2 regions of the Paraburkholderia phenazinium genome follow, and region 1 is predicted to be linked to the other one. Evidence: predicted binding sites of a transcription regulator. Region 1 holds the regulator's gene; the other holds the start of a gene.
The links. The regulator FliA, encoded in region 1, starts transcription of late flagellar genes. The targets are predictions, from matches to a motif close to CTAAAGTTTNNNNNNNNNNNGCCGNTA.
Positions count from the first base shown of each region.

Region 2: BUS06_RS08135 (DUF4088 family protein) is a predicted target of FliA. The motif match lies at 6,540-6,566, and genes of this name have one in related genera.

Region 1 covers NZ_FSRM01000001.1:540,053-550,077, forward strand. Annotated here, with positions in the region: gene flgG (flagellar basal-body rod protein FlgG) at 1-382, opposite strand, end outside; gene flgF (flagellar basal-body rod protein FlgF) at 423-1,184, opposite strand; gene BUS06_RS02615 (flagellar hook protein FlgE) at 1,205-2,704, opposite strand; gene BUS06_RS02620 (flagellar hook assembly protein FlgD) at 2,754-3,476, opposite strand; gene flgC (flagellar basal body rod protein FlgC) at 3,488-3,913, opposite strand; gene flgB (flagellar basal body rod protein FlgB) at 4,022-4,519, opposite strand; gene flgA (flagellar basal body P-ring formation chaperone FlgA) at 4,740-6,305, shown strand; gene flgM (flagellar biosynthesis anti-sigma factor FlgM) at 6,471-6,827, shown strand; gene BUS06_RS02645 (flagella synthesis protein FlgN) at 6,902-7,345, shown strand; gene BUS06_RS02650 (RNA polymerase sigma factor FliA) at 7,597-8,331, opposite strand; gene BUS06_RS02655 (MinD/ParA family ATP-binding protein) at 8,360-9,229, opposite strand; gene flhF (flagellar biosynthesis GTPase FlhF) at 9,222-10,025, opposite strand, start outside.
Region 2 covers NZ_FSRM01000001.1:1,739,290-1,749,314, forward strand. Annotated here, with positions in the region: gene panS (ketopantoate/pantoate/pantothenate transporter PanS) at 1-252, opposite strand, end outside; gene BUS06_RS08110 (MATE family efflux transporter) at 430-1,827, opposite strand; gene BUS06_RS08115 (RNA-binding S4 domain-containing protein) at 1,978-2,196, opposite strand; gene BUS06_RS08120 (hypothetical protein) at 2,505-2,954, shown strand; gene BUS06_RS08125 (hypothetical protein) at 3,075-3,326, shown strand; gene BUS06_RS08130 (ATP-dependent helicase) at 3,462-5,573, shown strand; gene BUS06_RS08135 (DUF4088 family protein) at 5,606-6,382, opposite strand; gene BUS06_RS08140 (AzlD domain-containing protein) at 6,659-6,982, opposite strand; gene BUS06_RS08145 (AzlC family ABC transporter permease) at 6,979-7,659, opposite strand; gene BUS06_RS08150 (helix-turn-helix transcriptional regulator) at 7,827-8,654, opposite strand; gene BUS06_RS08155 (CreA family protein) at 8,717-9,196, opposite strand; tRNA gene BUS06_RS08160 (tRNA-Asn) at 9,406-9,481, opposite strand; tRNA gene BUS06_RS08165 (tRNA-Asn) at 9,541-9,616, opposite strand; gene fdxA (ferredoxin FdxA) at 9,786-10,025, opposite strand, start outside.

The sequences.
Region 1 (10,025 bases):
GCTGGCCCTGCGCATTGGTCTGGAACGAGCCGTCGCGGGTATAGGCGGTCGTGCCGTCCGGCATCTGCACCTGGAAGAAACCGTTGCCGTTGATCGCCACGTCCTTCGAGTTGCCCGTTTGCTGCAGGTTGCCCTGCGTGTACAGACGTTCGGTCGCGACCTGCTGCACGCCGGTGCCGAGCTGGATGCCCGAGGGCACCTGGGTCTGCTGGGTCGAGTCGGCGCCCGGCTGACGCACGGTCTGATAAAGCAGATCTTCGAACACGGCGCGCGAGCCCTTGAAGCCATTGGTGCTGACGTTGGCAAGGTTGTTCGAGATCACGTCCATCTGGGACTGCTGCGCATTCATGCCGGTCGCAGCGATATAAAGTGAGCGGTTCACAGTGTTGGTTCTCCTGGGTGCACGTCTGGCGCGACGCCCGTTAGCTGAAGCTGAGCAACTGGTTGGCGGACTGATCGTTCTGATCGGCGTTTTGGATCATCTTCGTCTGCATGTCGAACTGCCGCGCATTGGTGATCATCGAAACCATTGCGTTGACCGGGCTCACGTTGCTGCCCTCGAGCGATTCGGGTGCCAGCGTGACAGTGGGATCGGCGTCGGCAGGGTTGCCGTCAGCAGTACGGAACATGCCGTCGTCGCCGCGCTTCAATGTGCCCGCTGCGGGCTTCACGAGCTTCAACTGGTCGATGACCGCGATCGCCGTGGCCGGGTCTCCCGGCGCAAGCGCCGAAACCGTGCCGTCCTTGCCGATCGTGATCTGCGAGCCAGGCGGCACCGAGATCGGACCGCCCGTGCCGACTACCGGCAGGTTGGTCGCATTCACCAGCTGGCCGTTCTGGTCGATATGCAGATTGCCGGCACGCGTATAGGCCTCGCCACCGTCGGCGGTCTGCACGCTCAACCAGCCGTCGCCCTGGATCGCGACGTCGAGCGGGTTGCCGGTCTGCTGGATCGGTCCGGGCGTTTCGTCCGCACCCGGTGTCGACGACAACACGAACGTGCGTGTCGTGCTGTCGTTGACTGAGCTGCCGTCGCCGAACGACATCGGTACCGCGCGAAACGTCTCGAGCTGGGCGCGAAACCCGGTGGTCGACGTGTTCGCGAGATTGTTCGCGACAATGGCCTGCTGCTCGAGCGCCTGGGTGGCGCCCGACATCGCGGTATAAATCAGACGGTCGGTCATTCGTTCGGCTCCTGTTGCCCTTACATGTTGATCAGGGTCTGGTCAACGGTCTGCTGCGTCTTGATCGTCTGCGCGTTCGCCTGATAGTCGCGTTGCGCCGTGATCAGGTTGACCAGTTCGTTGGTCAGGTCCACGTTCGAATCTTCCACCGCGCCGCCTTGCAGCGTGCCGTGGTTGGTGCTGCCCGGCGTCGAGATCTGCGCTGCGCCCGACGCGGCGGTCTGTGCGTACTCGTTGTTGCCGAGGTCGACGAGGCCGTTCGGATCGTTGAAGTTGGCGAGCACGACCTGGCCGAGCGAGGCCGTCTGACCGTTCGAATAGTTGCCGGTGAGAATGCCGGTCGTGCCGACCGTGAAGCTCGTCAGCTGGCCGGCGGCAAAGCCGTTCTGCTGCAGGTTGTTCACGCCGTCCGTGCTGCCGTACTGGGTCGTACCGGCAAGATCCAGCGTCAGCGCCTGCGGCGTGCCGGAACCGTCGGTGTTCGGAATCGTGAAGGCGATCGAGTCCGACGCGGTCGTAGACGCGACACTCGTGATGCCGGTCAGCGCGCCGGAGGTGTTGAAACTTGCCGTGCCGACCAGACTTGCCGTGCCGCCTGCGACGCCTGCGTAGACGTCCCATGCGCCGGAGCCGGTCTTGGCGAAGTACATGTTGACCGTCTGCGAGCCGCCCAGCGAGTCGTACACCTGGGTCGAAGTCGAGTAGTTGTAGGTCGACGAGTTGCTTGCGTCGAAAGTGGTTGGGGTCGGCGTAACCGCTACCGTGTCACCGGCTGCTGCCGTACCCGTCAGCGTGACCGTCTGGCCATTGCCCAGCGTAATGGCGGTGCCTGCCGTGTAGGTTCCGCTGCTGTCGTTAGCGGCGTTGTCGGCGTCGGTTACCGTGTACGCCGTCGGGCTCGTAAAGGTAATCGTGTAGTCGTCGTTATTCGATCCAGCCGAAGCGGTCGTAATCGTCGCACCGCTGCTCGCCAGCGTCCCGGTCGTGGTCACATTCACAGCCGGCGTGCCGAGCATCAGCGAATCCTGAGCGTCCAGGTTGAGCTGCGCCGTAATGGTGGTGGTCTGCGTCGGTGCGATGTTGGTAGTCGGCACGGTCAGCGGCACCGTTTGCGCGCTGTTGATGATGCCGCTGGAATTCGCGGCATAGCCCATCAGCTCGAGTCCTTGAGCGTTCACGATATTGCCCGTGTTGCTGAGCTGGAACACGCCGTTGCGCGAATACGTGAGCGAGCCGTTATTCGACATCTGGAAAAAGCCGTTGCCGTTGATGGCGACATCCAGTGCCTGGCCGGTCGTATTGATCGTGCCTTGCGAGAACTGCTGCTGCACTTCGGCGAGCTGCGTGCCGATACCGATCTGGTTGTTCACGGCCGTGGCAACCGAGTTCGCATACATATCGGCGAACACTGCCGTACCGCTCTTGAAGCCGATCGTATCCGAGTTGGCAATGTTGTTGCCGATCACGTCGAGATCGCTCGATGCAGCCCCGAGGCCGCTCAAACCCTGCTGATAACCCATGACGTATTCTCCGTTCCGGGAAATGTCTAAATCTGGTTGAACTGATTGCTTAGAGGACTGCCGCGACCGAAGTCAGGGCGACCGTATTGCCATTCGACAGCACGAGACTCGGTGCGCCGCCGGTACCCTGTACGACGCTTTCCACGGTACCCGGGGTCAGGGTCGTGCCAACGCCTGCAGCACCGTTGATCGTGCCGGTGGCGGTGATCGTGTAGGTGCCCGTCGGCAGTGCGGCACCCGTCGAATCGACCGGGGTCCACGTGACCGGCACGGTGCCGGCCGGTTGCGCGCCCAGATCGAGCGTGTTGACGATCTGGCCTGCCGAGTTCACGACGTTGACCTTCATGTCCGACGCCGCCGAGGCCAGCTGCACGCCGAATTCGGTCGCCTTGCCGGAGGTCACCGAAATGGAATTGCCTGGGGCCAGCACGCTGGAACCGATCAGCAGTGCAGCCTGCGAGGTCTGGCCTGCGTTGAGCTGCGTCGCCAGCGAGCTGAGCGACGTGTTCAACTGGCTGATGCCCGTCACGGTGTCGATCTGCGCGAGCTGCGAGGTCATCTGCGAGCTGTCCATCGGATTGGTCGGATCCTGGTTCTGCATCTGCGTAATCAGCAGCTGCAGGAAGGTGCTTTGCAGATTCGCACCCGAGGTCGCCGAGCTGCTCGAGCTGCTGCTCGACGCACTGCTCGCCGAGCCCGTGCCGTTCATGGTATCGAGCAGCGTCTGCGAGACCTGGGTCCCGCTGCCGCCGATGGTGGTTGAAGTAGTCAAGGAGGCGCTCCTCAGGTTCCGATCGTGAGTGTTTTCAGCATCAACTGCTTCGCTGTGTTCAAGGTTTCGACGTTCGCCTGGTAAGCGCGCGACGCCGAGATCATGTTGACCATTTCTTCCACCGGATCGACGTTCGGCATCGTGACGTAGCCGTTCGCGTCGGCCGCGGGGTTGCCCGGGTCGTAGGTCTGCTTCATCGGCGTCGGATCGTCGACCACGCCGGTCACCTGCACACCGCCCACCTGCTGGCCGGATGCGGTGCGCGCGCCGCCGATCGGGTTGACCGCGAACACGACCTGCTTGGCCTTGTACGGCTGGCCGTCAGGACCCGTCGTGCTGTCGGCGTTCGCCAGGTTCGACGCCGTCACGTTGAGCCGCTGCGATTCGGCCGACATGGCCGAACCGGCGACATTGAAAATATTCATCAGGGATGGCATAGCTTCTCCGACCTCTCCTGCCGGCAGGTTCCGGCTTGATTGTTTCCCGTGGGCGTGGTTTTTAGCGGTTACATCCAGCATGTGCGCCGGTCGTCGCACCGGACTCCATCAGGAGCCCGACGTGATCACCGACAGCATCGATTTGATCTGATTCGAAACTTCCGTCATGGCCGACTCGAAGTGCAGCGAGTTATCGGCGAACTGCACGCGTTCCGCGTCGAGGTCCACCGTGTTGCCGTCGAGCGAGGGTTGAGTCGGAATGCGGTACTGCAACTGGCCGTAGTCGTCACTCGGACCGCCGGTCGCAATCAGGCTGGCCTTGCCGGCCATGTGGCCCGGTTCGGTCGAGGCCATCGTCATGCCGCTCGTCACGCCGGCAGGTTGCGCCATCGCCAGCGTCGAGTTGTTCGATGCGCCGGTGCCGGTGCTGCTGCCGTCCGTCTTTCTCAGAGCGCCCGCGAGCGTCGACGAGAAATCGACGTCACGCGCCTTGTAGTTCGGCGTGTCGGCATTCGCAATGTTCGACGACAGCAGTTCCTGCCGGTAGGAGCGGACATCGAGCGCCTGACGGCCAAAGGCGAATTCGGCATCGAGTTTATCTAGCATGAAAAATCTCCGGATAACGTTCCCGCGTCTGGCGCTCGATCAGGGAGCACAACATCTGCGGCGACCCAAAAGGGCTTTTTGCATGAGATGCATCTTAGGCGGGGCAGGCAAGCGGCAATCTTCTGAATAACCGGGGAAGGTCGCCTCTATTCAACGTTTGCGCCAGGAGCCGCGTCACTAGAATGCAACTCGTACCCTTGCCTCACGCTGGAGATGCACGATGGCCCGATCCACTCCCGATGTGCTGCCGCCGCGGCGCCGCATCGTTGCACGACACACTGCCGCCTGGCTGGTGTGTGCCGTGGCGGGTGCGTGGTGTGCGTCTGCGGCATTGGCCCAGGAGGCCGGCGGCCCGATCGTGATTCCCGGTCCGGGCGAACAGAACCCCGCCGATCTCGCGCGCATGACCGCGCTGGCGACTTCCAGCAATGCCAGCCCGCGGACGATCAACCCGCAGCTCGCGGCGACGCTCGCACCGCCTGCACAGTCTTCGACGCCGCAATCGACCGACCGCTTTACCAGGCTGTCGAACGCGAGCGGTGCCATTGTGATTCCGGGTACCGATGAGGCATCCGCGCCCGGCGCGCCAGATGTTCCGGCGAACACGACGGTCATCCAGCAAGCCAGCCCGGCGAATACGGCCAGCCTTACCCGCGTCAATATGAATCCCGCGCTCGCCGCGAGCCAGGTCGTGCCGGTGGTCGTCACGTCGATGCCGGCGCGTGCGACGTACGGCGCCGCACTGCGGCCCGTGAATGCCGCCCCGGCTGCCGCACCTGTCGGCGTACCGGCCGTGGCACCCGCCGTGACCGCTGCGAGCAGCGTCGAAATCGACAGCCTCGCTTCGCGCGGCGAGCCGCCCGAACTGGGCGCAAGCGCGGCAGGCCGCAATCCGGCGCCTCACGTTGCTGCCGCGCCGGCTCAAACGACACTCCCCGTAAAGAATCAGGCGCAGGCGCTGGCGGAAGCCGCGCAGCGCGCGCAGGCAATTCAGGCGCTGCAACAGGCTCAGGCGGCTCAGGCCGTTCAGGCGCTGCAGCGAGCGCAGACTCCGCAACCGGCGCCCAAGCCGGTGGTGGCCGCCTCCAGGGTTCAACCGGTCCAGACTGCTGCCGCAATTCAGGCATCGCAGCCGGCTCAGGCCAGCCAGCCCGTGCCCGAAGGTCAGGAAGACGGCCAGCTGATCCACACCGCCGCGCTGGACTTTCTCAAACAGCAGGCCAATGGCCTGCCGGGCCAGGTCGAACTGAGCGTTGCCCAGGCTTTCCCGCGCGGGCTTGCCGCCTGCGACACGCTGCAGGCGTTCATGCCGCCCGGCGCGCGCCTGTGGGGCCGCACGACGGTGGCGGTGCGCTGCACGAGTGGCCACCCATGGACGGTCTGGCTGCAGGCGAAAGTCTCGATCCATGCGACTTACTACGTCGCCGCGCGGGCAATGATGCCTGGCGAGGTGATTTCCGACGCCGATCTGGTTCCTCGCGACGGCGACCTGACCCTGCTGCCGGCGTCGATCGTCACCGTGCCGTCACAGGCAGTCGGTTCGGTCACGTTGATGCGCGTGAGTATGGGCTTTCCGCTGCGTCAGGACATGCTGAAGAGCGCCGCCCAGGTGACGGCCGGACAGAGTGTGCGGGTGGTGGCGCAGGGCGACGGCTTCTCGATTTCGTCGGAAGGCAGCGCGCTCAGCAATGCGACGCCAGGGCAACCGGTCAGGGTGAAAACCTCAACCGGGCAGATCCTGATGGGAATCGTGAAGGACAGTTCGACGGTCCAGATCCAGATGTAGATACCCGGGATCTGAACCTGAAAATGGCGCCCGTGACAGTGGCGTTCAAAGGGTTTTGGGGGAAGAAGGCGGCCGGTGGGGCCGTTACAAACGGATACATCGATTGAGCTAAAGTTTGGTTTCTTGAATGCCGTTAAAGGAATCAAATAGTTCAGGAAGCCAATCGTGAAAATCGATTCCACCACCAATAGCATGCCGGACAGTCTGACGGGCAGCGCGGCAACGCGTACCCAGCAGGACAGCTCGGCCCCGGCGGCTTCGACCGCCCAAAGCGCGGCAGCCGCCGCGCAAGCCGCCACCGGCTCGGGTGGCGACGCGAATGTGAGCCTGTCGGGCCTGTCGTCCAGCCTGCGCAGCCTGGCGGCATCGGGTTCGGCAGACATCGACACCGCTCACGTCGAATCGATCAAGCAGGCCATCAAGAACGGCACGCTGACGATCGATCCGGGCAAGATTGCTGACGGCGTGCTCGACACGACGCGCAGTTTGTTGCAAACGAGAGCCCCGGCGACCGGCAATTGAGGTTGGACGCCGCGAGGCGTCACCTTGAAACCCGGCCCGCACGCTTTGTGCGGGCGCCGTGAGAGCGACTTGTGATGAAAGACGCGCTGCTTGCCACTGTGATCGATGAGTACTCGACCATCGAAGAATTCGCTTCTGTTCTGGCTATCGAGCAGAAAGCGCTAACCCAGGTGGAACCGGCCGAGATGTTGCGGCCGGTTGTCGAAAAGAAAACCGAACTGGTCGGCAAGCTGGCCTCGCTCGAGAAGATCCGCGACGCGCAGCTCGCCGAAATGGGTCTGCCGGCCGGATGGAACGGCATCGAGCTAGCCGCCGGGCGCGACCCGAAGCTCGCCGAGCAGTGGTCGTTGCTGCAGCAATCGGTAGAGCGCGCACGCCGCTCCAACAAGACCAACGGTGTGCTGATCCGCACCCGCATGGAATACAACCAGCGCGCCCTCGAGGTGCTGCAGGTGCGTCCGAAAAAGCCCTCGCTGTATGGGCCGGATGGACGAGTGCCAGGGTTCGGCGGCCTGTAATTCCGGACGCTCCCCCGCTCATCGAACTCCAATCCAGTCTGTCCTGAATGCTCGCTGAGTCGGTCTGACCGTTTTCAGACCAACTCAGCGCAGCCTGCCGTTTGGCGCCTGTCCGCCACCTGCGCTTGCCGCACTTTTCCTGCTTTCCTCTCAGCACAAAAAAAGCGCCGTCCCTTTACATCGGGACGGCGCTCATTGCGCTTGAATCATGAGCGGCGGGTAACGGCGGTGAACCGCCGGCCGCCGTGGTGTTACTCCGCTTCAGCCTTGGCCCAGGCCATCTCGCGCAGACGCGTGCGCAGCCGTGCAACCGCCTGGCTATGCAGCTGGCAAACCCGCGATTCGCTAACTTCCATCACCGCACCGATCTCGCGCAGATTCATGCCGCGTTCGTAGTAGAGCGACATCAACAGCTTTTCGCGTTCCGGCAGACGCTCGATCGCTTCGACCAGCGCCGAGCGCAGGCTTTCGTCGAGCAGTGCCGAGAGCGGGTCCGAATGATCGACGCAGTAGCGGTCGAGGAACGGCTCATCGTCGGCGGAGCGATCGAAGTCTTCGTAGTAGATCAGCTGGCTGCCATGCAGGTCCTGCAGCATCGCCTGATACTCGTCGAGCGGCATCTTGAGGTGACCGGCAATTTCCGTCTCGCTCGCCGAACGGCCGAGTGTCTGTTCGACCTGATGCACGGCCGTCTCCACCTCGCGCGAGGTGCGGCGCAGGCTGCGCGGCAGCCAGTCGTTGCTGCGCAACTCGTCGAGCATCGCGCCGCGGATCCGCTGGCTCGCATACGTTTCGAACTGCGCGCCCTGGTCTTCCTTGTAGCGACTCGCAGCATCCAGCAGGCCGATCATGCCGGCCTGAATCAGATCGTCGAGATCGACACTCGCCGGCATCTTCGCTACCAGCTGCAAGCCGAGCCGCCGCACCAGCGGTGCGTATTTGGTCAGAACCTCGGCTTGGGAAATCTTTCCCTGAGCGTTGTACATCGTGCTCCCCTTGTCCGCGCCCCGCCCTTCAGGCGTGCTGCACAGACGGTTGGTCGGCGTGTTGCGCCGCTGTTACTGCCGCCGGCGCCACCCATTGGTGACGTGACGACATCGCTGGCCGCATTGGCCAGTACTGCAATTCGGCGGCGAGGTGCCGATAGTCCCGCGCAGCAGGGGTCGACGGAAACGCGTCGACCACGCAGCGCGACAGTTCGAGCGCCCGGGCCATGCGCGGGTCGGCGGCGATACAGCCCGCGCCTTCCAGCGACACAGTCAGATAACGCCCCGCCACCCCCGCGAGGTTTTCAAAAGCGGTGTGCGCGTCGGTGACGCTATGCACATGGTTCACCAGCACCCGGAACTGCCCGATGCCGTGCGCGTAATGCAGCCGCTTCATGCAGGCATACGCATCGGTAATCGCCTGCGCAGCGACGCGCGTGACGATCAACAGGTCGTGCGCCTGCATCGCCAGCGCAGAGAGCTGGCCGAGCCGGTCGAGTTGCGCATCGATCAACACGATGTCCGCGGGACCGTCCAGCACCACACTCAGTTGCGCCGCCGTGTAGCCTTCGCGATTGCTGCGCGAGGCGCTCAGCACTGAAAAGCCCAGTGCATGACGCGCTACGGCGGCGTCGAGCGATATCTCGCCGCGTACCACGGCGGCGAAGTTGGCCGCCCCCTGTACGCCGCCGAGCATGGCGCCCACCGAGTAATCGCCAAGGCACTCGTCGATCACGAGTACATCCTTGCCCTGCTCCACGAGTGCCGCCGCCAGATTGACGACGGTCGTGGTACATCCGACGCTGGTCGAACCGCCCGTTACCGCCAGCACTCTTGAACCGCTGCGGGCCAGCAGGCGCCGCAGTCCTTCTGCCTGATCCGAGACGACCTTATCCAAAGCGGACCTCGTGCAGTTCGGCCGTCGAGCGTGCTGAGAGCGCCGAAAGCAAGGCCGGAATATCGTCGTCCTGCGGCACGAACGGCGAACTGTCGCGCGGAATGCAGAAAGCGCTTTTGATCAGGAATTTCTTGGTTGCGACGTACAGGTTCTCGGGCACCTTCTGCCCGGTCGAGACGTAATGCACCGGCAGCTTGTAGCGGATCACCGTGTCGAGTACGCCGCCCAGGTTGGTCGCTTCATCGAGCTTGGTGAGGATGCAGCCGGCGAGCGGCTGTTGATCCGGCCCGCGCTGATAGGCCTGCACGACTTCGTTGAGCGTGTCGCCATGGCACGTTGCGTTCAGCAGCAGCAGGCGCTGCACCGGTTGTCCGGCGCGGCACAGCATGGCGATCTGGTCGGAGACGAGGCGGTCGCGCTGGCTCATGCCGATCGTGTCGATCAGCACGATGTGCTTGTTGCGCAGCTCGGCGAGCGCCAGTTGCAGATCGGCGCCGTCCTTCACCGCGTGAACCGAAACGCCGAGGATCTTGCCGAAAATGCGCAGTTGCTCGTGACCGCCGATCCGGTAGCTGTCGGTCGTCAGGAGTGCCACCTTGCTGGCGCCGAAGCGCATCACGCAACGCGCGGCAAGCTTGGCCGTGGTCGTGGTCTTGCCGACACCCGTCGGGCCCATCAGGGCGAACACGCCGCCGCGCTCCATCAGCGCGTCTTCGTTTTCCATGATCGGCAGGTTCGACTCGAGCACGTTGCGCACCCAGTCCATCCCGCCTTCCATGTTGTCGATCTCGGGCGG
Region 2 (10,025 bases), 1.2 Mb from region 1:
TCTGGCGATGCCCCACGCGGCGAGCGGCATGACGAGATAGTGCAGGACGATGCCGGCGACGACCGGCGCGGGCCGGGTGAAGACGCGCCTGAAGTCGGCGATGGAAAGGGTCACGCCCATCGCCAGCATGATGATTGTCAGCAGGGTGGTGACGTGCGGCGCGATGGGGCTGAACGAAGCCGGCGAAAAATAGGCGGCGAGCGAGACCAGCACGGCCCACAGCGGAAAGAGACGGGTAACCCGGGCAAGCATGTCAGGAGGTCCTTGGTTCTGTTTCTGGATGGAAATTCGAGCGGGCCGGCGTGCAAGGCGTCGAAGCATCGGACAGCGGATTACTGGCCGTGCGGATGGCGCATGCCAGGCGGCGCGCGTTGGATGCGTGCCCGGTGCCGTCCTTATGGGACGCGCAAGCGGGCAGCCGGGGCGCGGTCATACCGACGGTTGCGCAGCGGCCGGTACGCGTCGCAGGCTGAGCTTGTGAAAGCGCAGCGTCATGAGCAACGCGACGCTCGCGAGTCCGGCCGCGAGACCCCACCACAGGCCTCGTGCGCCAAGCCCGAAATGAAACGCGAGCGTGTAGCCGGTCGGAAAACCGATCCCCCAGTAGCCGAACGCGGCGGCCAGCATCGGCACGCGCGTGTCCTTGAGACCGCGCAGACATCCGGAGCCGACCGTCTGCATACCGTCGACGATCTGGAAGATCGCGGCGACGCCAAGCAGCGAACTGGCCAACGCCACCGTGGCCGCATTCGCGGGATCGTCGAGGTGTAAATACAGACCGACGATCCAGTGCGGCGCGAGGATCAGGACGAGCCCCGACAGCGACATGAATCCGACGCCCAACCCGAGCGCCACGAAGCCCGCGTGGCGAGCGGCGAGCGGCTGCCCCGCGCCGGACCAGAAGCCGACCCGCACATTGGCGGCCTGACCGATCGCGAGCGGCACCATGAACGCCACCGACGCAACGTTCAGCGCGATCTGATGCGCCGCGAGCTGCGATTCGCCGAGCACGCCGACCATCAGGCCGGTTGCCAGAAAGAGTGTGGACTCGACGCCATAGGTGATCGCCACCGGCCAGCCGATGCCGAACAGTTCGCCCATCAACGGCAATCTGGGCCACGTCGCGGTGACGAAGTGGCGATAACGGGGGCGCAGATGCAGCCAACCCATCAGCACCAGCGCGGTGATCCACACGGTGATGGTGGTGGCTGTCGCCGAACCGAGGAAGCCGAGGCGCGGCAAACCGTTCGCCCCGTGGATCAGGCTGTAGTTCAGGAAGCCGTTCACGCAGACTCCCGCCAGCGACACCCATAACAGACGTTTGGCCGCACCGATGGCCGGCAGGAACGAGCGCATCAGGCCGACCCCGATCAGGCTCGCAGGTGCACCCCAGCGCAGGATGGCGGCGTATTCGCCGACGTTGTGTGCGAGTAGGGCCGGCTCGCCAAAGGCAAGCAGGATCGGCGTGGCGAGCGACAGCACCGTGAAGGCGGGGATCGCCAGCAGCATCGACATCACGAAGCCGGTCCAGTAGATGTGCGGCACGCGGTCTTCGGCCTGGGCGCCGCGAGCGTGCGAGACGCTTACGCTCACCGACGTCAGCACGCCCTGCAGCAGCGTGACGACCACGAAGAACAGGTTCGCGCCAAGTCCGCCGGCGGCGAGCGCGTCGGGCCCAAGCGAACCTAGCAGGATCGTATCGGTGACGCCCATCGCCATTTGCGACAGTTGGGCAATGGCGAGCGGGGCGGCGAGGCGGGCGGTGTCGGCGGCGTGGCGGGAAAACGTAGGCGGCGCGGCCACCCGGGAGAGGCCGGATCGGGTCATAAAGCGAGGCACGGAGCAGGTCGCGTCCGTGCCGTTTCTATCGAAACCGACAGCTTAGGGGGTAGGCGAGCTGTTGTCGATCTGTAAGCACATCTTTGGTGCAGATTTTTGGCGAGCCCGCAGTCCAGCGCTGAGCCGATTCCGGCGGCGCTATGCCTCGTGCACGGCAATCCGGGTGTCGCCGAGCAAAACGACTTGTCCCGCGCGGATTTTGCAGGTTTTACGTAGCTCGACCTGGCCATCCACGGTCACTGCGCCGGAGGCAACCATCAGTTTGGCGGAGCCGCCGCTGTCGGCAAGCCCCGTTATCTTCAGGAGATTGTGCAATTCGACATAGTCGCCGGTCAGGGTGAAATCGAGATTGGGCATGGCGATTGCGGCAAGGGTAACGGGGTTCGCATCATAAGCCAGAAGTCGCATGTGTAGCCTCAGGTAGTCTGGCTTATGCTGGTTGAAAGCATAGGTTATGTTTTCGTTAGAAAATGAAACGGTGCGTAACAGTGACCGTTTCTCGCGAACTTCACTCGCAAAGGGCAGGTCTGTAGAAAAACCTGCTGTCTGCGTGACCTTCCGTCACTTCGACGGCGGGGGCGCAGCAGACCGGACGATACGCGCCGCCAGCATCTTCGGTGGGCTTGCCGCCCGAGTCCTGACAACAATTTTAGAGAGGTAAAGCTATGACCCAGATTCGTTCGCTCCTGATCGGTACCGCCCTGACTGCTTTTGCCGCTACCGGTGCGTTCGCGCAGACCAACGCGCAACCGGATGCCGGCGGTGCGGGCCAGCAAATGGCGGCGCCCGGCGCCGATACAGCGGCTCCGGCCGCGCAAGGCGTCCAGCCGCCGACCCCGGCGCCGCAGCGTCTGACGGCATCGGGCTCGACCGATCCGCTGGTGCAAAAGCGCGACGCGGATGCGCAGGCCAATGCTCAGTACAGCGCGTCGAAGAAGGCGTCGAAGGCAGAGTTGAAGCAGCAGCAGGCCGCGGCCAAGTCGCAGTACAAGCAGCAAGTCCGTGACGCCAAGATTAACAAGAAGGCCGACAAGCAGACGGCCAACAACGATATGAAGATGAGCATGCAAGGCCAGACGCCGAACCAGGATGATGCTTCCGACGTCAAGCACTAAGCATGTAGCAAGGGGGCGGTGAGCCGCTCCGACGGGCCGGCGCGGCTTGCCGCGGCCGGCCCGTTCAATTTTATCGACGGGTTGTCCATGGCCTGTCCGTGATCCTGAGGGAGGTATTGCATGAATAAGCCCATGAACTGGATTGTTGCGGCGCTGATTGCCGGCTGCGTGTCGCCGGTTGCGTTCGCGCAAACTAACGACTCGACCGCAACGCCCACGCACGCCGACAAAAAGGCTGCCAAGGAACAGGCGAAGGCCGACAAGAAGTCCGATGTCGCTCAGGCGAAGGCCGACAAGTCGAAGACGGAGGCGCAGTCTGACGCCGATAAGGCCGCGGCCGATGCGAAGGAAAAGGACGCGAAGAAGGAGTAGGGGTGCGGGGCGTCGTCTCGGTGGTTGAGGAAAAAAAGGGTGCTTGTCGGAGCCGGTTGTATGGATATACAGTATGCGGCGCCGCGCTGTTTTGCGGCCCATGCCCTGTAACCCTCTATCTGCCGCCCAGACACCGTGCTCTCCGTTGCCGAACCCGCGCCGTCCGATACTGCCGCCTGGCTGGCGAGGCTCAATGACGCGCAGCGCGAAGCCGTCGAATACGACACCGGCAACGTCACGCAGCCGACCGGCGCCTTGCTGGTCATTGCAGGCGCGGGGTCGGGCAAGACCAATACATTGGCGCACCGGGTCGCCAATCTGGTCGTCAAGGGTGTCGATCCCCGTCGAATCCTCCTGCTGACGTTTTCACGCCGGGCCGCGGTCGAAATGACCCGGCGGGTGACGCGCATCGCCGGGCAGGCGCTGGGCGCGCGGGCCGCGGTAGCACAGGGTCTGACGTGGTCGGGCACGTTTCACGGCATCGGCGCCCGTCTGCTGCGCGAATATGCCGAACTGATCGGCCTCGCGCCCACCTTCACAATCAACGATCGCGAGGATTCCGCCGACCTGATGAACCTCGTGCGGCACGAGCTCGGGCTCTCGGCGAAGGAACGGCGTTTTCCATCGAAGGGCACCTGCCTCGCGATCTACTCGCGCGTTGTCAACACCGGCGCGGCGTTGGCGGATGTGCTGAACGACGCGTTTCCGTGGTGCCGCGAGTGGGAGGCGGATCTGCGGCTGCTGTTTGCCACTTATGTGGAAGCCAAGCAGAAACAGAGCGTGCTTGACTACGACGATCTGCTGCTCTACTGGTCCCTGATGGCCGAGCAACCGGCGATCGCCGCTGACCTTGCGGGCCGCTTCGATCACGTGCTGGTAGACGAGTATCAGGACACCAATCGCCTGCAGGCGTCTATCCTCCTCGCGTTGAAGCCCGACGGCCGCGGCCTGACCGTGGTGGGCGACGACGCCCAATCGATCTACTCGTTTCGCGGCGCGACGGTGCGCAACATCCTCGATTTTCCGGGCCACTTCGATCCGCCCGCGAGACAGGTCACGCTCGAGCGTAACTACCGCTCGACGCAGCCGATTCTGGCGGCGTCGAACGCGGTGATCGAGCTCGCCAGCGAGCGCTTCACCAAAAATCTGTGGACGGACAAGGCATCCGCCCAGCGCCCGCACCTCGTCAGCGTGGCGGACGAGGCCGATCAGGCGCGTTACGTGGTCGAACAGGTGCTCGAGGCGCGCGAAGCCGGCATGAAGCTGAAGGCGCAAGCGGTGCTGTTTCGCGCCGCTCATCACAGCGCCGCGCTGGAGATCGAACTGACCCGGCGCAACATTCCGTTTGTGAAATTCGGCGGCCTCAAGTTTCTCGACTCGGTGCACGTGAAAGACGTGCTGGCCGTGCTGCGCTGGGCGGAAAATCCGCGTGACCGGGTGGCGGGGTTTCGCGTCACGCAGCTCTTGCCTGGTGTCGGGCCGGCGACGGCGGCGCGTGTGCTGGATGCGGTGACTGAAATTGCCCCTGGCGCTACGGCGAGCGCATTAGCGTCCTTCGCCCCACCGGCTCGCACACTGGAAGACTGGCAGCCATTCGTCGCGCTCATGTCGAGCGTATGCGGCCCGGGCTCGTCGTGGCCGGCCGAGTTCGAACGGGTGCGGCGCTGGTACGAACCTCACCTTGAGCGCAATCACGAAGACGCGGCCGTCCGTCATGCGGATCTGCTGCAAATGGAGAGCATCGCCGCCACCTATGCCTCGCGCGAGCGTTTCCTGACGGAGTTGACGCTCGATCCGCCCGATGCCACCAGCGACGAATCCGGCGTGCCCATGCTCGACGAGGACTATCTGATCCTGTCGACCATCCATTCGGCAAAGGGGCAAGAGTGGCGCAATGTGTTCGTGCTGAACGGGGTCGACGGCTGCATTCCGTCGGATCTCGGCACGGGCAGCGAGGCGGAGATCGACGAGGAGCGACGCCTGCTGTACGTGGCGATGACGCGTGCGAAGGAGGATCTTCACATCGTCGTGCCGCAACGCTTCTGCGTGCATAACCAGACGCATCTGGGCGATCGGCACGTTTGGGCCTCGCGCACGCGTTTCATCCCGGCGCACCTGCTGCCGCTCTTCGACGCGCATGCCTGGCCGCGCGTGCCCGAGCCCGTTGCGCCGAGCGCGGCGGGACTGGCCGCGGCGGCGCAAGCGAAGCTCGAAATCGCGGCGAAGCTGAAAAAGATATGGGACTGAGCGCGGGCGAGGTGTCTGTCACCCCGCTCCGTTTAACGTGACTGCTGCCGCGGCTGCTGTTGCTGTGGTTGCGGACGGGGCGGCGGCGTAAAGAAGGCGCGTAGCCACGCCGCGAGCCGCGAGAAAATGTCATACGGCTCTTCGACAAAGATTTCCGGCTTCAGCAGGCGCAGATATTCCATGATCTGCTGCGCTTCCTGTTTCTGGAACGAGCCGTGGGAAATGCCCAACCGCAACAGGCCGCGTAGTTCGCCAAGCTTTTCGCGCGCGGTGCTGCCAATGCTCGTCTCGCACGCCACCTTCGCCTCGTAGACCCGCTGCCGCAGCGACTCGACCAGCCGCCATGCCGGCGTTTGCATGGTCTCTTCGAGCGCCTGGATGTCCTGCGCCGCGCTCTTGATCTGCGCGGCGAGCGGATCCACCAGCGACGCATCGCCATCCGATTCCTTGACGATCGCCGCTGCCCAGTCGTGACACTGCTTGGCCAGTTCCTCCGGGGTCCATTCGGAGCGCGAGGCGAAGCCAAACCCGAACTCTGATGCCTGCTGCATCAGGATCGCGACGACATCCGGGAATTCCTTGTCCAGCGTGCGTTTAGCCCATGCGTACTGACCGCCCTGCAACATCCGCTTCACCGCGTGTTCGGTGAGCGGCACCATGTTGTCGAGCAGTTTGGCGCGCAGAAAATCCTCAAACGACGGCGTGGCGAACTGCGGGTCGAGCTTGAGCGAGACGCGCAGAAACGCGTCAAAGTCCTTGCGCAGGTTTGCGACGGTTTCGTCTTTGAGTGAAAGGGTGATTTGACCCATGTCGTATCCCGTTTGGTCCTCCCGCGTTGCACCGCAAAAGTGCCGCCTTCTGCGAACTGCCCCCGTGACAGGGCGACGTCGATGCTCGACGCGGTTGATCTTGCTTGTTGCCGCATAACCAGCGGGAGAACTTCCCGGCGAGCGGACCTCGACTGCATAACGGCGGAATGGGGTAAAACTTGAGGGGCAGAGCTTGGGGCTGGCGCGTGCGGGCCGTCGGATGCAGCGCTGGTTGCGGCGCTGCACAAGGCTGGCGTTGCAACCAGGGGGGCCGCTCTACTTGAGGACGACGCCTTGCCAGACAAAAAAGACCGTGAGTCCGACCGCAATGGTGAGCAATGGCCGGCGGGTCAGCGCACTGACGGCCACGGCGGCGAGAGCCCCGACGAGTTGCGGATTGCGCCACGTGAGTTCGGCGTCGCCGCCGTGGGGCGAGACGGTCATGGGCACGATGATGGCGGTAAGCACCGTCACCGGCACGAAACCGAGGGCGGTCCGCACGAGCGGCGGGAACACCAGCCGCTCGCCGAGCACGAAAACGGTCGCGCGGATCGTCCACGTGATGAGCGCCATGCCGAGAATCAGGAGGGCGTAGTTCATTGTGCCGCCTCCGCCTCCGCCTCTGCCGTGCGCCGCTGGCTGCCGGGCAACGACAGCAGCACGCCGACCACGACTCCGGCGAACACCGCGCCGAGCAGGCCCAGCTTATAGGGCCACGCCTGCCAGAAGAACGCCAGCGCGCCCGCGGTGACGGCCGCGGCGAAATAACGTAGCGCGACGAGTTGGGGCACGACGATCGCGATGAAGGTGGCGGCCATGGCGAAATCGAGCCCGAGCGACTGCAGACCGGGGAACGCCGCGCCGAACAGAAGGCCGGCGAGCGTCCAGATCTGCCAGTTGAGATACATGGCGAGACCCGCGCCGAGGAAATAGTACGGGCTGATCGAGCCCGGCGGATGGTGCCTGTAGTGCGCCCAGGCGACTGCGAAGACTTCGTCGGTGAGCACGCCGCCCAGCGCGAGGCGCCAGCGCAGCGGCAGGTTCGAGACATAGGGCGCGAGCGTGGCGCTGTATAGGACGTGCCGCAGGTTCACGACCAGGGTGGTAGCCAGCACCACCGCGAAGCTCGTATGGCCTGCGATCAGGCCTAGCGCAATAAATTGCGCCGAGCCGGCGAAAACGACGAGCGACATCAGTTGCCCGTGCCATAGGTGCAGCGGGCCGGATGTGACGAGGGTGCCGAAGATCATGCCGAACGGCGCGGCGCCGACCATCATCGGGATGATGTCGCGCGCGCCGGCGGTGAATTCAGTGCGTCTGGTATGGGTCAATCTTGCCTCCTTGGTCTGCGGAGGATAGCCGCGGCGGGGTGGGGAGGGCTTGTACGTTCTTGCTATGGTGGTTTGCTGCGGTGCTGTGACCGCTGCTTCCGCGTGCCTTGCGCTTAGCTAGCCTGCCAGCGCCCGGGCGGCACCCCAAACACGCGCCGGAAATGCCGGGTGAAGTGGCTCTGATCGGTGAACCCGCTGGCCGCGGCTACCTCGGTGACAGAGACCCCCGCGCGCAGCGGCGCCAGTGCGCGTTGCAGCCGAACCTGGTTGCGCCACGCGTGCGGCGGCAGGCCGGTGCTCTGGGCGAACAGACGCGCAGCGTGGAAGGGCGACAGGCCGACGGCGCTTGCCAGTTCGCCTAGCTGGAGTGGCGTGGCGAGATCGCCGGTGAGGCGCTCTTTCATGGTCGCGACGCGGGTGTCATCGACGGCGAGCCGTGCCGGCTTTGTCTGCCCGCCGGAGTAGCGCACGAGCAGCATCGACAGGGCATCGAGCATCGCGGCTTCGGCCGCGAGCGGATCGGCTTGCGCTTCGAGCAGACGGTGGGCGCGTGCGAGCCGTTGCGCGACTTCCACATCGCGGATCACGCCGGGTTCGAACCATGGCAATGGCTGGGGCTGACCGGCGACGTCGTCCGCGAGTTGCTGGATGAAATCCACCGGCGCGTACAGCACGCGGTAGCGCCAGCCTTCCTCCATCGCCCGCGCGCCCGTGTGCAGTTCACCGGGGTTGATGATCGGCACGCTGCCCGCCTCGGCGACGTAGTCCGCGCCCAGATACCGGTAGCATTCGGCGCCGGCGACGATCACCGGGATGGTGTACGCGTCGTGCCAGTGCGGCGAAAACTCGTGATCGTGGTATTCAGCCGTGAGCAGATCCGCGCCAGGCAAAAGCGGCGTGCGCCAGTAGCGGGCGGAATCGCGGAAACGGGTCACGGTCATGATGGAAATCCGGCTCGGCCTGCCAGTTTAGCGCGAGCAGGCTGTCACCGTACAAGCAGCTTTCACTTGAGCGGAATCGTAGTGCCGGCTGGCACGGCCACCGCGCTGACGCTGTTCTTCGCGCTGCCGCTGGCGACGCGATCGCTGTAGGTCAGATACACCAGCGAGTTGCGCTTCGCATCGACGATCCGCACCACGTGCAGCGTCTTGAAGATCAGCGACATGCTCACCGAAAACACATCGGACTGCTGCTTGACCGGACCGGTGAACTTGATGGCGCCCACCTGGCGACAGGCGATCGATGCTTCGGTGGGATCTTCCGCAATGCCGAGCGTGCCCTTGATGCCGCCGGTACGGGCTCGCGACACATAGCAGGTGATGCCTTGCACGATCGGGTCATCGTAGGCTTCGACCACCACCCGGTCAGAGCCGGTCACGTGGAAATTGGTGTTGACGCTGCCCACTTCCTCGCTGTGCGCGAGAGGGTTGAGCAGAGCCGTGACAGCGAAGGCGAGCGTAACGCGCAACAAGGGTGATTTCATTGGGATACCGGAGTGATCAGGAATGATGGCAAAGCGAAAGCACCATCGTATATCGGCAACCATGACGCGGGTGGATGCGTCTGGAAACCGCTGAAGGAGAGCGGAATGGGATGAACGCGAAGAGCGCAACGTTTATTGGGTGGCCAGTATTACCGCGACGCGCGCCGCCCAAAAACAAAAGGCCCGCAAATGCGGGCCTTCGAATCTTTTGGCTCCTCGACCTGGGCTCGAACCAGGGACCTACGGATTAACAGTCCGGCGCTCTACCGACTGAGCTATCGAGGAACAGCAGTACAACTTTTACATAAAAAAGCCCGTTTTGGTTAACGGGCCTTTGCAAATCTTGGCTCCCCGACCTGGGCTCGAACCAGGGACCTACGGATTAACAGTCCGGCGCTCTACCGACTGAGCTATCGGGGAACAACAAAAGCAGAGAAGCGAAATTGTAGGAGGTGCTCCGGAACCTGTCAAGACCCTTGGCCCATCTCGATTTCGTTCGAATAGGCGTGGCCGGGGAGGGTGATACAGGGACCGGCGCGCAGCAGCCGGGTGCGACCTTAAGGTCGTGAGCCGCCGCGCGTAGGGCTGCTTAGCGAGCGAGCAAAGTCAGCTTTTCCTTCACGTCCTTGAATTCGTCGGCTTCCGGCAGCGGGGCCTTCGTCTTCGTGATGCTCGGCCAGCCCTTGGCGAGATCGGCATTCAGCGCGATGAAGTCCTGCTGGTCGCCCGGCACGTCTTCTTCGGCGTAGATGGCGTTCACCGGACATTCGGCGACGCACACAGCACAGTCGATGCACTCATCGGGGTCGATCGCGAGGAAGTTGGGACC